DNA from 2 places in the Marinobacter psychrophilus genome. Region 2 is predicted to be linked to the other one. Evidence: riboswitches for the same ligand, from Rfam matches in the RefSeq annotation. Region 2 holds a riboswitch; the other holds the start of a gene.
What was found. A riboswitch is a leader RNA that binds a small molecule or an ion and turns the genes downstream of it on or off. The one in region 2 is predicted to bind cyclic di-GMP.
Positions count from the first base shown of each region.

Region 1 (7,843 bases), 1.8 Mb from region 2:
AAAGTCGCCCGCGGCACCGCCGTGGTATTTATTCAGGATTCCGGCAGCGGCATGACCGAAGAATTCATCCGCAACCGCCTGTTCAAGCCCTTCGAAAGCACCAAGGGGCTGACAGGCATGGGCATAGGGGTTTACCAAACCCGGGAATACTTACTGGAGCTTGGTGGAAGCATTGATGTCACCAGCGAGGCAGGCGTGGGTTCGTGCTTTTCAATGCGCCTGCCGCTGGCCGACGCCGCAACGTCAACTTAAACACCAGCCGCAACAAAAAAAAGCCAGACGGGCGAATGAAAATGTGACTCTTAACAATGCATGTGTATGCAAAAGCAAGAATTGGCACACACAATCGTTGCAAAATGCGGCCTTTGAGTTAAGACTTCAAAACGTAGACACACGCGCTCACAAGGAATAAACACACCCGTGACAAGACAATTACTGATTGTAGAGGACGACCCGGGTCTGCAAAGCCAGATGCGCTGGTGCTTCACTGACAACCTGCAAGTGTCTGTTGCCGCCGACCGCGAAACCGCCCTGGCCCTGCTGCGACGACTGGAACCTGAAGTGGTAACCCTGGACCTGGGCCTGCCTCCAGACCCAGGCGGAAGCACCGAAGGCTTCGCCCTGCTGGAAGACATACTGCGCCTGGCACCTATGACCAAAGTCATTGTAGTGACTGGCCGTGAAGAAAAAGAAAACGCCGTAAAAGCCATCGGCATGGGCGCCGCCGACTTCTACCAAAAACCGGTAGACGCCGACATCCTCAGCTTTGTGGTTAACCGGGCGTTCCGCCTGGCCGAGCTGGAAAAAGAAAACCTCGAGCTGGCAAGCCGCGACAACACCAGCGTGAAAGGCATTATCGCAGCCAGCCCGCAAATGCTGGCGGTGTGCCGCACCCTGGAAAAAGTAGCGCCAACCGACATCACCACCCTGATCAACGGCGAAACCGGCACCGGCAAAGAAGTACTGGCCCGCGCCCTGCATGACCTTAGCCCGCGGGCGCACATGCCCTTCGCCGCCATTAACTGCGCGGCCATTCCAGATAACCTGCTGGAGAGCGAGTTGTTCGGCTATGAAAAAGGCGCATTCACCGGCGCCACTCAAAGCAAAAAAGGCAAAATTGAAAGCGCCAACGGCGGCACCCTGTTTCTAGATGAAATTGGCGACATGCCCATGGCGCTACAAGCCAAACTGCTGCGTTTCCTGCAGGAACGAGTGGTAGACCGAGTCGGGTCACTAAAACCCACGCCCGTAGACGTACGCGTGGTGTGTGCTACCCACCGCAATGTCAACGAACTGATTCAGGAAGGCACCTTCCGCGAAGACCTTTACTACCGCATCAGCGAAATCACCCTGGATCTGCCCGCGGTGCGTGACCGCGACGGCGACGCCTTGGTCATCGCCCAATCACTGTTGAAAAGTCTGAGCAAACAACTAGACCGGCCCGGCCTGAGCTTCTGTGACGACGCCATAAGCGCCATTGAGACCTACCCCTGGCCCGGCAACGTGCGCGAAATGATCAACAAAATAAAACGCTCGGTGATTATGGCCGACGGCAAACGCATCACTATAGATGATCTTCAGCTGCCCCTAAGCACAGACAACACAGACGCCAACGAAAGCCAACTGAACCTGCGCAAAGTACGAGAAAACGCCGAACGCGCTGCCATCGTTCAAGCCCTGCGCACCAGCAACTTCAACATGGCGCAAGCATCCCGACTTCTAGGGGTTACCCGCCCCACCCTGTACAACCTGACTGACAAATACCGGATTAACACCTCAGTCGAGGCTGCGGAAAGCTAACCCAAGTATCGAGGACGGGGACGGAGCCAGAGACGAACTTCAAATCCGTCCTCTACGCTAAAAGTTAAACCGAGGACAGATTTCAAATCTGTTCCCCTACCCAAACTTAGGGACAGATTTCAAATCTGCCCCTACCTTCATCGGAGCCATAAACGATGTCGATAACAACACCAAAGAAAAAACTCCCACGGCTGATCCTGCTGGGCACTCTTATACTGCCCTTGCTGAGCGCCTGTAACAGCGGCCCGGATACCTCCGAAGCGCTGTCGCACCTGAGTCGCGCAGACACCTACGCCGAGCAGGGCCAGTTCCGCTCGGCTATTCTCGAAATCAAAAACGCTATCCAGACCGAGCCAGACAACGTCAGCCACATTGCCCGGCTGGGCGAACTCTACTTGGAACTGGGCGCCAACAAACAGGCCGTTGAGCTGCTGGAGCCCTGGCTGAAAGACTACCCGCAAGCGGTGGCCCTGCCTTTGGCCCGGGCCTATGTGGAAGAACGCAAACACCTGTCTGCCATCGAAACCCTGGCACTGGCAAACCCCGAAAGCTCTGATGAAAAACTCGAAGCGTCCCTGATCGAAGCCAAAGCCATGCGCTTGTCTGGCGACGTAGACGGAGCAATCACCGCCTACCGAGACATTAGCGCCAATTACTCAACCAGCGTGGATGCGATAACCGGTCTAATAGAGACCCATATTCAACAAGGCAATGCCCGCACGGCGCTCGGGGCCGCCAACGATTGGTTGGCCAGCCACGAAACCACGCCAGCCGTTCTCTATCTGAAAGGCCTGGCCCAATACCAGCTTGATGAACTGGAGCCCGCCACCGCCACACTCACCGACGCCGTTACCCAAATGCCGGCATCCGACATATTCATGCCATTAAGAGGCAAGTTACTGTCGCTGTTGTCACGGGTGTTGACTGAACAGGGCAAAATCACCGAAGCCCAGGTATACAGCCGCATCCTGGCCGAACAAACCGACTCAGGCTCCCGCGAACAGAGCAAAGCCGTTATCGCCGCCATTCAAGCTGGCAACTTTGACGAAGCCAAAACCATGCTGCGGGACATGCGCAAGCTAGACCCCGACAACGAACAGCTGGCCTTAATGTTGGGCACCCTGTCTGCAGGTACCGGTGAATTGGAAGAAGGCGCCGAATTGCTGTCTGGAAATCTGGACCCGGAAACCACCCCAACCCGCTTTATTCGGGCCTCTACCATGGCCCAGATTGACGTGGGCGAACGGGAAGAAGCACTCGCCACTCTGGAACGTGCCGTAAAAGCCCGCCCCAACGACAACGATCTGCTGGCCATGCACGGCGTTCTGGCCCTGAGCATGCCCGGCCAGGAAGCCGCGGGCGTCACCAGTTTGAGCAAAGCCATTAGCAACGAACCCGATCGCACCCGTTTAAGGATTGCGCTGGCCCGGCACTACATCAATAACCAGCAAACCGAACAGGCCTTGGGCCAATTGCGGATGGCGTTTACCGCCCAGCCAGCAGATTGGGCAAGCACAGCTATCTATTTAAGCCTGCTGATCGACAGCGGTGAAACCCGCGAAGCCGAAGACGTACGCGATTCGCTGGTCAATGGCTACGGCAACGAGCCTCAAGCGCTCCTGCTGGCGGCAATCGCCGACGGGCGCATGGGTAACTCCGACTTCGCTTTGATTCGCCTTGAGCAACTGACAGTAGACAACCCAGATATGCAGCAGGCGCGCCTGGCCCTGGCAAGCCTGTATGCCTCGACCAACAGCCCAGACAAAGCCGTTGAACAACTCCTGGCCGCCGCCGTTATAACCCCGGAGGTGATCGGACCGCTTCAGCAGGCCGGCCAGATTTACGCTACCACCCACAGCGTGGAAGAAGTTCAACAGTGGCTGGGCACCGTTGCTGAAACGCATCCGCCACTGGCACCAAACGCCAGCTTGTTGTCTGCGTTAATCCACATACAACAAAGCGATGTAAAACATGCACGAACGATTCTTGAGCCAATGGCCAACGAAGATAACCCCATCGGCTACAGAGCCTACGGACAGCTATTGGCCGCAGAATCTGTTATCAGCGCACAGGCCGAAGATTACTCAACGGCCCTGGCTAAAGCAGCAGAAGCCATTGCCATTCAGCCCGAAAACGTCGGCTTCGCACTGCTGCCTGCCCGCATACTCATCACTCAGGGTAAAAATGCTGAGGCGCTAGAAGCACTTCAAGCCGCCGCAGAAACCCACAACAACCACGTCGCCATTCTAATGGCCCAGGCCGACCTGCAAATGAACCAACAGCAGGATCAGGCAGCAACCGAGTTGTATGAACAAGTTGTGTTAACGCAGCCTAACAACGTGGTGGCGCTGAACAACCTGGCTTGGCTACTACGTGAAAAGAACAACAGCCGCGCCGTAGAACTCGCCAGCCGCGCCAGCGAGCTGGCGCCCGAAGCGCCAGACATACTCGACACCCACGGATGGGTTCTGCACCTGGGCGGTAACCACGCAGAGGCCAAGCCCATCATTGAGAAGGCCTTGGCGCTAGCGCCAGACAACGCAGAAATTCAGGGACACTTGAAAGCCATTAACGAGGCACTGTAAAGCAACCTGACACTCCGCAGGTTAGCTAGCAAAACCAAAAAAGCCGCTGAACCCACTATTCAGCGGCTTTTTTGATGCGAATGTCAGGTTTCTTTACAGGCACAAAATCAGAACGTAAAAAAACCTTTAATAAACAATGAATTTGAAAGTTGGCACAGTAATCGCTTCATATTGCATAGGGAAAAGGCAAGAGCCTGACCAGAAGCCAAACCATTTGCGAAGATGGGACGGAAAGCCAAGGGTCTCAACAAGAAGAAGAGATAGCCTGGTTGCAAGGCGAACTATACGGAATTAGAGCTAAACAACCGGAGAGCACCTATGAAATTTAAAACAACTCTTTGCGTAGCAGCATTATGCTTGGCTTCAGCAGCAGCCCACGCGGTGCCAAGCTTGGGCACCATCCTTTCGAATGGCACCTACAATGGCGTCACTGATACTGGTCTCGAATCAGTTGTGCTGACAGACACTAGCAACAACAACGATGATATTACGGCTTTTTTGTTTCTTGAACTGGCAGGATTCAGAAACAACAACAACTTTGGCATCTACAGTTTTTCCTATGATGGGTCCGGCAACGTGGTTGTTGGTGATACGCTTGAGCTGTTCTCAGGATCGCAAAGCCCGGGTACCGGCGGCTTCACCACAGATGCGACCGTGGAATTTGACTTGCTCGCAGGAACTGCCACCAACGCATCAACCAATGTTGTTGCCAACATCGGTAAAAACTTTGGTTTTTATCTGGCCAATACCGTTAACAATAACGGCTTTACCTGGTACAGCCACACCTCACTAAACTCGGACGGCTTTGACCATATGCTCATGTTTGATACGTCAAGCAACTCAGTGTCTGGCCTAAGCGGTAGCGATGTGGTTCTTGCCTTCGAAGATCTTTGCAATACCAACTGCAGCAACGATGGTGATTACAATGACATGGTCGTAGGCATCTCCGACGTAATCCCGGTCCCCGAGCCCGGCACCCTGGCCCTCCTCGGCCTTGGCCTTGCAGGACTTGGCGCAGCTCGCCGTCGTCAGAAAGCCTGATTTCGGTTGAGTAGTAAGAAGCCAGCTTCGGCTGGCTTTTTTTATTTTAAATTTGTGTATTTCCAATTCTGAATAACCAGCACTTTCCTCAGCACTATCAACACCCCCCCCTAAAAACGAACGTCGACTTTCTTTACGCTATCGCTCATTACCTTACATTACCTCGACCTATTGATTTTAAGACTTGTCATGGGGAACTCACGCAACTTGAACGAGCGATAGATCTATGCGGCTGCCGAGAACGAAAATCCCTCTGTAAAGGTGACATCGTTGTATTCCCTAGCGAATTACGCTCCCCATGCAAGAACTGCAAAATCACGACAGTCACGGCGTCGACATTTTATACACTTACCATAACCTCGCACTCGCGATTACTTTTTAACCGATTCTACCCTTCTGTATTTTGTGTATTTTTGTAACTTGACCGCTATATTGCTTTCTGAAGCTACTAGCCGCTTAGGGTTAAGTGAAAAAGTCAGCTTCGGCTGGCTTTTTTATGGGCCAAAACCAGACTAGGGACAGATTTCAAATCTGTCCCTGCCTTGCTTATCGAGCAGGCACTGGCGCCGGAAAGTGTGGAGATGCAGGAGCACCTGAATACTGTAAAGCAATCTATGTAAAATTTTCTGACACTACCTCAAAACGCCCCACTTATAAGGGCTGCTGAACCACACGTTCAGCAGCCCTTTTTTTATGGCGTATCAGGTTTTTTTACACAGACCCAGGAAGCGGCTCGCACCAACGTAACCCCCCTAAGCATGATCAAACCAAGCTCCAGACAGGCCAGAGCCGGAAAGATCTCGTTTTACATGGCACAGCAAACCCCCATGGCCGCCTCAACACAAATACTGGTGTCGACATTTTATACATATATCCCAGAATCGCTCTTTTTTTCAGTCTTAAATATACTCTAACCTACTGTATTAAATGTTAATTAATAACTTGGCCTTTTTTTTGCTAGCAATACATCAAGTCTAAAGCTGCCCAAAGTTAAGACTCAAAACCTCCCGGCTCAAATCATTTTTGGCGCAGAGATCAACAAAACCACAGGTGAATCATCATGAAAAAAGTACAACTGAGAACCGCACTCCTTACAGGCGTTGTAGCTGCTGCCGTTTTGAGCGTGAGCTCGCTAGCAAACGCAAATCTTCTTACTAATGGTAGTTTCGAAGACCCAGGGGTTTCTGGATCTACGTTCCTGACAAGTCTGCCAGGATGGGGCTCAACTGGAAAAGTAGAGCTTTGGAACCGTGACATTGGCGCTCAACCGAGGGGACCTGCCCCATACGATGGATCCCAGTACCTCGAGTTAAACTCTACGAATGGCGGCCCTTACTCAATTTTCCAAAGCTTTGATTCAGTAATCGGAAGCATCTATGAGGTGTCTTTCGCTTACAGCGCAAGAGCAAACACCAACCCAGCAGAAGAGTTCAGCTTTTACCTCGGAGACGAAAGTGATAACGGAGACACATTTAACATCGTTAATGGGCCAAGAGGAGACTGGTCTCTCGCCACTTACAATTTTATGGCGACATCAGAAACTTCTAAGATAGCGTTCAAAGCCATCGTTCCATCCACTGGCACCATAGGGAACTTTCTGGACAACGTCATCGTTACTGACGTTCCAGAGCCTGGCACACTAGCTCTTCTGGGCCTCGGCATTGCCGGCCTGGGCGCAGCCCGTCGTCGTCAGAAAGCCTGATTGTTCAGCATTGAAAAAGGCCAGCTTCAGCTGGCTTTTTTTTGTCTTGTTTTTGTGTTTGCCCAAACCTGAAAGCCCAGTATGCTGAACACGTTTATAACACTCGGTGGACGCGCAATGTTACGGAAAACACTACAAAATATCCCAGTAGCAAAACCCTATTTGCTGGCTACTGCGATCTCTGTTTTGATCTTCTTGCCCACCTGGGTCAGGCTTGGCGAGGCTTGGCTAGAATTCGAACAAGTCCTCGCCCACGGCCTCGCAACCGCACTCATTTTTCTGTGGTTGGTTATCACCCACCCGCCGGCGCCAAATAAAGCGTTAACCCATCAGCAAAGGCCCTTTTACAAAACCGGCGCACTGGCCTTAATTGTGATCACCCTGGGCTGGGCCGCGCTGGAACCTGCCCGCATCGACACCCTCGCCTATTTTGCCCTGCCCGCGGGCATCGCTGGCGTAACCTGGGCGTTACTGGGCTAGCAGCGCCTAATCAGCTTTTTGCCTTACATTCTGGTTTTGTCACTATCGTTACCGTTCTGGACCGATTTAGTACCGGCACTCGTCCACCTTGCAAGCGCCGTAGTGGGTACCTGGGTGCGCTGGATGGATATGCCAGCACTCATAGAAGGCAACAGCATTACCGTGCCCTTCGGCCGGCTGGTCATTGAAGACGGCTGCTCCGGTACTCGCTACTTCGCCATCACTATCCTGCTGG
Region 1 is NZ_CP011494.1:2,288,743-2,296,585, forward strand. Features, by position in the region: gene prsK (XrtA/PEP-CTERM system histidine kinase PrsK) at 1-252, shown strand, start outside; gene prsR (PEP-CTERM-box response regulator transcription factor) at 421-1,800, shown strand; gene ABA45_RS10270 (tetratricopeptide repeat protein) at 1,956-4,385, shown strand; cyclic di-GMP riboswitch class I at 4,580-4,662, shown strand; gene ABA45_RS18295 (PEP-CTERM sorting domain-containing protein) at 4,704-5,426, shown strand; gene ABA45_RS19385 (PEP-CTERM sorting domain-containing protein) at 6,487-7,128, shown strand; partial or broken gene ABA45_RS10285 (exosortase/archaeosortase family protein) at 7,246-7,843, shown strand, end outside.
Region 1: linked by a shared signal. The riboswitch ahead of ABA45_RS18295 (PEP-CTERM sorting domain-containing protein) and the one ahead of ABA45_RS01960 (DUF4402 domain-containing protein) in region 2 are both predicted to bind cyclic di-GMP.

Region 2 (7,843 bases):
ATAAAATTTATTCCGCTGATAAACGAGCCATCGCCCGAAACGGTAAGTTTGTGCCCGCCGGTATTTGTCAGCCCTAAACGTCGTAACTGCTGAGGTGAAATTCTTAGCCAATACTCACCCGCTACCACTTGAGGGACGATGTAAAAGCCGTCCCAGCCGCTTGTTGTTTCACCCACTACCTCATGCTGATCGTTTAACAGTTCCAACTCAAGGTCGCCTATCCCTCGCTCGACGCCATTCTCCAGCAAGTAGACAGTGCCATCAATTTCCGTAGTCAGCCTCACAGGGAATTCGAGCTTGGCCACGGTACCGGGCCGCGGCACCAGGTTGATCCCGTCAGGCTGAGGCGACCACTGGGGGTTCTCCAGCGTCGACATATCTACTCCGATGTCGACGTACTGTTTAACGGGCAGATGATTAATGTGAGCGACGCCCGCAGCGTTCGTCCGCGCCTTGTGCGGGCCACCGTTAACTGTGAAGCCGGCACCGGAAAGAGGCGGCTCATGTTCATCCATAACACCGTTATTGTTGTCATCCAGAAACATCTGTACCGAAGCGCCACCGCTATTGGCCATTGGCCGAGCGTCGAAAAGCCAGTCGTCCTGTCGCGGTTCTCGCCCCATGGCGACAAACAGCTGGACGCCGAGCGCAATCTCCCCCGTGTCGACATAGCTGGCATTAACACCCAGCCCATAACGGCCCAGACTCTTTGTAAAACCACCAGTATAACGGGTTTGCGGTGAAGCAAAGGTATGTGCCACTCCCAGTGTCATGCGGTAGCCTTCACCCAGCGGCTTGTTCGCCGTAAACGCCAACGCGGAAATATCGCTCTCAGCGCCCAGAGTGTAATTCAGTTGACTGCGTAAACTCATGTCGCGAACCCGGCGACTGATGCGCAGCGTGCCCAATGTACGTTCAGTATCACCGGATGCACGCCAGTTCAGCGTGTTGGTAAGGGCCGTACCGTAGGCATACGCGGATACCCGTGCGCTGACACCCGTGTTGGCAACGCCGGATTCCCGCTCGTCTCGCGTTGCCTCAACGGCCACCGGTAAACTTGAACGCTCCCCCACCGGAATGGAACCGCTAAGCCTAAGCTCATCCCGAGTGCGAATAGGGTCGCTATGGGCGGAAAACACGGCGCTGGCAAAATCGCTCAAGCGTGTGCGGCTCGCGTCCACCGCTACGCCGCCGACACGGGTTTGCATCCCGAGCTCGGCAAGCGAACCACCGCCCTCGGACTGGATAAAGTCGCCGCTGATGCTCATAGATTGCCAAAACGTGCGCAGCCCCAGAGTGGTGTACTGCTTTTCGGTATCATCTACCGGCGCCCGAATGAATCCAGCGGATGCCGAAAGGTAACGGGAAAGGCCAAGGTCGAATTGAGCAACGGACCGAGGCTGCCCTTCGTCGTCGCGATGTTCGGTAAGGCTGTACTGAAACTCGCCGGGGCGCACCATGGATTGGACCAGAGGGAAACTGTATTGTTCCACCCGGGTCTGCCCCAGAGGCCCGTTGAAGATCAACTGAAATTCATTGCGGCCGTAACTCAGGGGCTGATCCTCGAACCGATATCGGCCCTCAGAGTCGGCTAGTTGAAAGCCTACAAGGGCATCGTTGTAATAAAGCTCTACGTCCCAGCCAGGCGGCAGGTCTCCTTCAAAGACCTGCCGATCAAAGCTGGTAGGTTGCGTCAACGGGCGATTGCTCAACGTTACCCCTTCACCGCTACCGCCTCGAGTAACATTGTCGACGCTGGGCGCCGAGATACTGCCGAGTTGGAAAGACCGAGCCCGAAGCGGCCCGAGCAAGTCTCCACCGGGGTCGCGACGACCAAGCGCAACACGGACATCCGGCGTTGGGTCCTGTTTGTGGCTTGATAAATACAGGGACGACTCCATGCCCAGAAGATCGCCGGCAAGCAAGGCCGTATAACGCGCGTCGGTTTGGGTACTACCGTCGTTTTTGCGCAGTTCGGTGGCGAACGTCTGGTCAATAAAAGGCATGCTTAGTAACCGGTAAGGCTGCTCATAATGGGGATAATTCGGGTTTTCGTAGCCCCCTCGCACACCGGCCTGTTCACCCAGACGCTCACGTTTGAGTCGGGCCTGTAATGGCAGTACTTCGAGGGCATGAACGCGCAGAGACAGGCTAGAGCGGTTAATCTCAAGTTTCACCGGAAGCCAGCGTTCCAGCAGAGACTTGGCAATGTAAATATCATCCGGCTCCGTTAAAGCAAGGGCGGGATCAAAGCTTTCCGTCACTCCGGCGCGGGTAACGCGGGTCTCGTCCAGATTGAGGCTGAACCCTCGATCCTCGGTGAGAATATAGCCGCTGGCGGTTGCTTGCCCGGGCTGAGTTTTTATGGCGAGGGTGAGCAACCGGGCTAACGCGCCCAGAGGCAGCAGCGTATGCTCTCCCAGCTCATAGGCAGGGATAGCATTGGAAAGCACCGACTGATCCAGGCGGACTTCAAGCAGAAGAAATTCCCGCTCTGTACTCTGATATTGGGCAAAGAGATGCTGGGGATGCACAATCAACGCGAACATCAACGTTGCCGCCGCCCATAGGCGTGCCCTGGGGCGAATCAACGCGAAAACCATTTCAGGTAACACACATCAAGGCAGCTGCAGAACCGTCTCGACCAGCAGCGCGCCGCCGTCCTCCGCCTGTTCTCGATAGGTGACCCGCAGGGCTCCGTTGGTAAGTCGAGATCCGTTTAGCTGGCCCAGCGAAATGCTTGCGCGCCGTAAAGGGTTCGGTGTGTAGATGGCAACGCCGTTGGCTCGGGCAATCACCTGCTCGCTGCCGCTATACGGGGTAAAGCTGATGGTCAAATCGCCATAGACGGACTGGTTGCCACTTCGCTCCATAACAAACCCCAGAACCGGTGCTTTGTCAGCCGGCCGCCGCAGGTCGAGGTGCGTCAGTGCAACACTGGCGTCGGTGTTGCCATGACGCACAATCACTGGAATGGACGCGCCCACCAGTGCCGTCAGCGTGATGCCGATCTCGTTGTCGGCCGTGGCATTGCTGCTCTCAACGCTGGTTCTGCCCTCAGGATTGGGTTGCTTGGCGAAAAGCATGTGCGAGCGGTACTCGCCGGGTGCCAGATTGGCGGGTTTGCGGACCATAATCCGAACGGCCTGTCCGGCTCCGGGAGCTAGTGTCACTTGGCGGGGGGAGTACCTCAGCATGTCCTCGGCGAACTGTTCGCCAGGCAGTGGAACGTCTATCCCCGAAAATGCGCCAGTTTCGCTCATTCGGCGATTAACCAGGGAAATGCGATAGGTTGCGCTCTCGGTGCCATTATTGATCAGTTCAAGTTGCGCCGCGCGCTGGTTTCCTGCGAAGACGATCCTGGTCGGATATAACATCATCTCAGCCAAGGCATGGCTCACAGGTAATAAAAGGAGGAGGACGAACAGAGTGAGTCGGTGAAAGAAATTCATGGCTCTGTTTTTTTGGTTCAAGGCGTGTGGCATTGTTCGGGATCCTTATTAGCTTCATCCGGGCAAGCCGACGCGGGCGACTGCCGTTTAATTGTAGCTCACTGTCACGGAGAAGGTGCCGGAGTAGCTGCCGTGGGCTTGGTCGCTGCCCACATTGAGCGTTCCTCCAACCGATAGGGCCTGTGAGCCTCCGGCTCCCAGTTGCCCTTCCGCGCCTGAGGGGGTACTGAGAAAATTGTTGATGAACATATCGATACCCGAACCCTTCAAGCTGACGAAGTCATTACCGGGCAGTTGAATGGTATAGGTCGCGTTAGGGTCGCCACTGACCGTAAATTGTGCAGCGGTACCTTGGCTCGATGGTATCAGCACGACGCCGCCGCCGGCGTTGCGATTGCCATTGGTACTGACCGTCACGGAACCGCTGTTACCGGCCACAAAACTGCCAAAGGACAAGCTCTGGACATTGTCGATCGCAACGCTCGCTTGTGCCAAACTGGCGGGAACCACCATTGAAGCCAGGGCGACGCCGGCCAGTATTCTCGGCAAGCATGACGTCATTGCGGCGCTTCTTTTTGGAATGACCATACTCGTTGTCCGTCACGGTAACGCCGACATTGTTTCTGGCGGATCGGGTATCATCGGCGACATTTAACATCACGTCGCTGATAAAAGCATTTGGAGAGTATATCAAGATAATATCATTGACGTTGACGGGGCAATGACAACCGTACTGGCCGCAATATTGATGCTGTCTGCAAACGCATTGACACTGATAACGGCGATTGTCGTTATCAGTGTCAATTCAAGGGAGGCGCATCTAAAAAGTTGTTGATACCCCACCTTGAATTTCATCAACTTGGCACTCGTTTTTCTCGAGTGAAGCGGACGCTTAGTTGTACTCTACAGTCGCTGTCACGTCACCAGTATAATTAGCATCAGGTTGGTCTGACGCAACGGTCAACTTGCCACCCAAGTAAATGGACTGGGCGCCGGAACCGCTCAGCGTACCGGTTCCGACTTCATCGGTTGTTGCGCCGGCAGCGGTAAGGTCACTGATGTTGCTCAACGCCATAGTAGAAGTACCAGCGTCATCGCCAGTAAGCTGAGAATCGCCGGACCAAGTAATACCATAGGTCGAGTTGTCATCACCTGTAACGTCGAATTTGGCGGCAGTTGGAGTGGAGCCTGAGATAGACAGAATAGGCCCGGTTGTTGTTCGGGCACCATCGGTTGCAACGGTCACTGTGCCACCGGCGCCAGGCGCAAACTTACCGAAAACCAGATCAGCCGATTTTGTGATCTCAATTGGTACGATTACGGTGGCGCTTGAATTGCTCGAAGCTGCTTTGGCTGCGAAGCTGTTAGACGCACCAAATGCCCCGACCGCAACGACCGAAGCCAGCGCAGCAAAACGAAAAGTTCTGTTAAAGAAAATGGATGAGTTCATTAAAATTCCCCTATTAAGCATACCGCCGGATTGACGGTTAACAACTGCTTGGTTTAATACCAGTCGGGGGGGTCCGAAAACACAATCTTGGTGCGGCGGATACAGTAAGACTGCATCCAAAATAAACACATAAATGCTGGCGGTCCCGCTGTCATAGGACGGTTTAGTCCGTTAGACCGGTAACTTTGAGTCCCCGCCTTTCGACGGGTTTACTTTTTCTACTTTCTTAGCGTAATTGAAGCTTGGCACTCGCTTTTGTCGAGCACGGCGGCCGCTTAGTTGTACTCTACAGTCGCTGTCACGTCGCCAGTATAATTACCGTCAGCTTGGGTTGCACCAACGGTCAACTCTCCACCCAGATAGATGGACTGGGCGCCGGAACCGCTCAGCGTACCGCTTGAGACTTCACCGGTTGTTGCGCCGGCAGCGGTAAGGTCACTGATCTTGCTTAAAGCCATAGTCTCCGAAGAACCGGAGTCAGTCAGCACGGCAGCGCCGGACCAAGTAATACCGTAGGTCGAGTCGTTATCACCTATGACGTCGAATTTGGCGGCGGTTGGAGTGGCACCTGAGACAGACAGAATAGGCCCGGTTGTTGTTCGGGCACCATCGGTGGCAACAGTCACTTCGCCACCGGCGCCAGGCGCAAACTTACCGAAAATCAGATCCGTCGTTTTTGAGATCTCAATTGGTACGATTACGGTGGCGCTTGAATTGCTTGAAGCTGCTTTGGCTGCGAAGCTGTTAGACGCACCAAATGCCCCGATCGCAACGACCGAAGCCATCGCAGCAAAACGAAAAGTTCTGTTAAAGAAAATGGATGAGTTCATTAAAATTCCCCTATTAAGCATACCGCCGGATTGACGGTTAACAACTGCTTGGTTTAATACCAGTCGGGGGGGTCCGAAAACACAATCTTGGTGCGGCGGACACAATAAAACTGCATCCGAAAAAACACATAAATGTTGGCGGTCCCGCTGTCATAGGACGGTTTAGTCCGTTAGACCGGTAACTTTGCGTCCCCGCCTTTCGACGGGTTTACCTTTTCTACAATTTGACACTAACTGAGATTTGCTTTTTTAGTAAATAAGCAAAGTCACGTACCTGTCCAAATACTGCAGGACAGCCCTTCACTACTCTGGTTCAGCATAGAAAGCACAACGTTGTCAGCGATTCTTGAGGCCAAACGTTACGCAGAAACCTCGCCAAACCCCATATATCTAGGGTTTGGTGTATAGATTGCAACGCCGTTGGCGCGGGTAATCACCTGCTCGCTACCGCTATGCGGAGTAAGGCTGATGGTCAAATAGCCATAAACGGACTGGTTGCCACTTCGCTCCACAACAAACGCCAGAACCGGTGCTTTGTCAGCCGGCAGCCGCAGGTCGAGATGCATCAGCGCAATCATCCGATTGGCACTCGCTTTTCTCGAGTTAGGCGGACGTTTAGTTGTACTCTACAGTCGCTGTCACGTCGCCAATATAAGTACCATTAGCCTGGCCTGAAGTAACGGACAGCTCGCCACCCAGGTAGATGGACTGGGCGCCGCCAGCGCCCAGCTCACCGCTTGTAACTTCACCGTTTGTTACACCGGCAGCGGTAAGGTCACTTATCTTGCTCAAAGCCATAGTCTCCGAAGAAACGGAGTCAGTCAGCATGGCAGCACCAGACCAAGTAATACCATAGGTCGCGCTGTTATCACCCGTGACGTCGAATTTGGCGGCGGCTGGAGTGGAACCTGCGGAAGACAGAATAGGCCCGCTTGCTGTTCGGACACCATCGGTGGCAACGGTCACGTCGCCACCGGCGCCAGGCGCAAATTTACCGAAATTCAGATCCGCCGAGTTTGTGATTGCGATTGGTACGATTACGGTGGCGCTCGAATTGCTTGTAGCGCCGGCAGCGAAACTGCTAGGCGCCCCAAATGCCCAGAGCGTAAAAGCCGAAGCCAGCGCAGCACGTCGAAAAGTTTTGTTAAGGAAAATAGATGAGTTCATGGTGATTTCCCTGTAAGCATGCCGCCGGATTATGACGATTAGCAATTGCTTGATTTAATACCCGTCGGGGAGGATTCGAACACACAACGGTGAAGGCGGATGCAGCGAACACATACTCGGAAGACATACATGAAATGTAGGCGTTCCCGCTGTCATAGAGCTGTTAAGTCCGCTCGAACGGTAACTTTGCGTTATTACTTTTCGACAGGTTCACTTTTTTATAATTTTTAAGGTAGCTAAGATCTGCTTTCCTCGCAAGTAGGTGAAGTCGTACGCCTGTCAGATACTGCAGAATGACCCTCTGGCCTGCTGGTTAGACAAATAGATTAGGGAATGATGATGACTGCCCAGCTTAAAGGCACAAGAAATCGTCAGGAATCTGCCAAAGTTGGAAGTGGCTTAAGGGTAAACTCAGAAAACCGCGAATGGAATTTTGTAGTGGCCAACGAATTCCGAACAGCACTCCAGTCACCCCGTAATCTGTGCGAAGCACGACAAAATTAACTAAGCTGCACAGTCTTCTAGCGAGTTTGTTCAAGTAGTCAACGAGGTGAGGCTGGGCAGCTTCCAAGTGCAACACTCGGTCTAATGAACGTTTGATATGCACCATATAGGTCACCCATTTCAATGCTATAGTAGAATATCTATCTCTGAGCCAAACCATTACACAGAAGCATAAAAAAATCATGTTAAGCCTGCCAAATCAGTTCCTCGGGTGCACTTGTTTGAACATCTCACTACGGTTTCGCTGGAGCAGCTTTCCGCTTCTAGCCCCACAGCAGAACGGACTGCAGCACCATGAGTGACATTGAATTTTCTGTGCTGAAAGCGCAGCAGGAAATCCATGAATTGATCGCACAGCAACGCCCGCTGGAACAGACCCTGGACGCGATAGCTGTCTGGGCCGATAGTATGATGCCCGGTGCGCTGGTTTCCATCATGCG
Region 2 is NZ_CP011494.1:450,156-457,998, reverse strand. Features, by position in the region: gene ABA45_RS01980 (SPOR domain-containing protein) at 1-2,549, opposite strand, end outside; gene ABA45_RS01975 (fimbrial biogenesis chaperone) at 2,619-3,380, opposite strand; gene ABA45_RS01970 (DUF4402 domain-containing protein) at 3,540-4,013, opposite strand; gene ABA45_RS01965 (DUF4402 domain-containing protein) at 4,345-4,902, opposite strand; cyclic di-GMP riboswitch class I at 5,038-5,126, opposite strand; gene ABA45_RS01960 (DUF4402 domain-containing protein) at 5,178-5,732, opposite strand; cyclic di-GMP riboswitch class I at 5,867-5,955, opposite strand; gene ABA45_RS01955 (hypothetical protein) at 6,092-6,310, opposite strand; gene ABA45_RS01950 (DUF4402 domain-containing protein) at 6,348-6,899, opposite strand; gene ABA45_RS01945 (bifunctional diguanylate cyclase/phosphodiesterase) at 7,698-7,843, shown strand, end outside.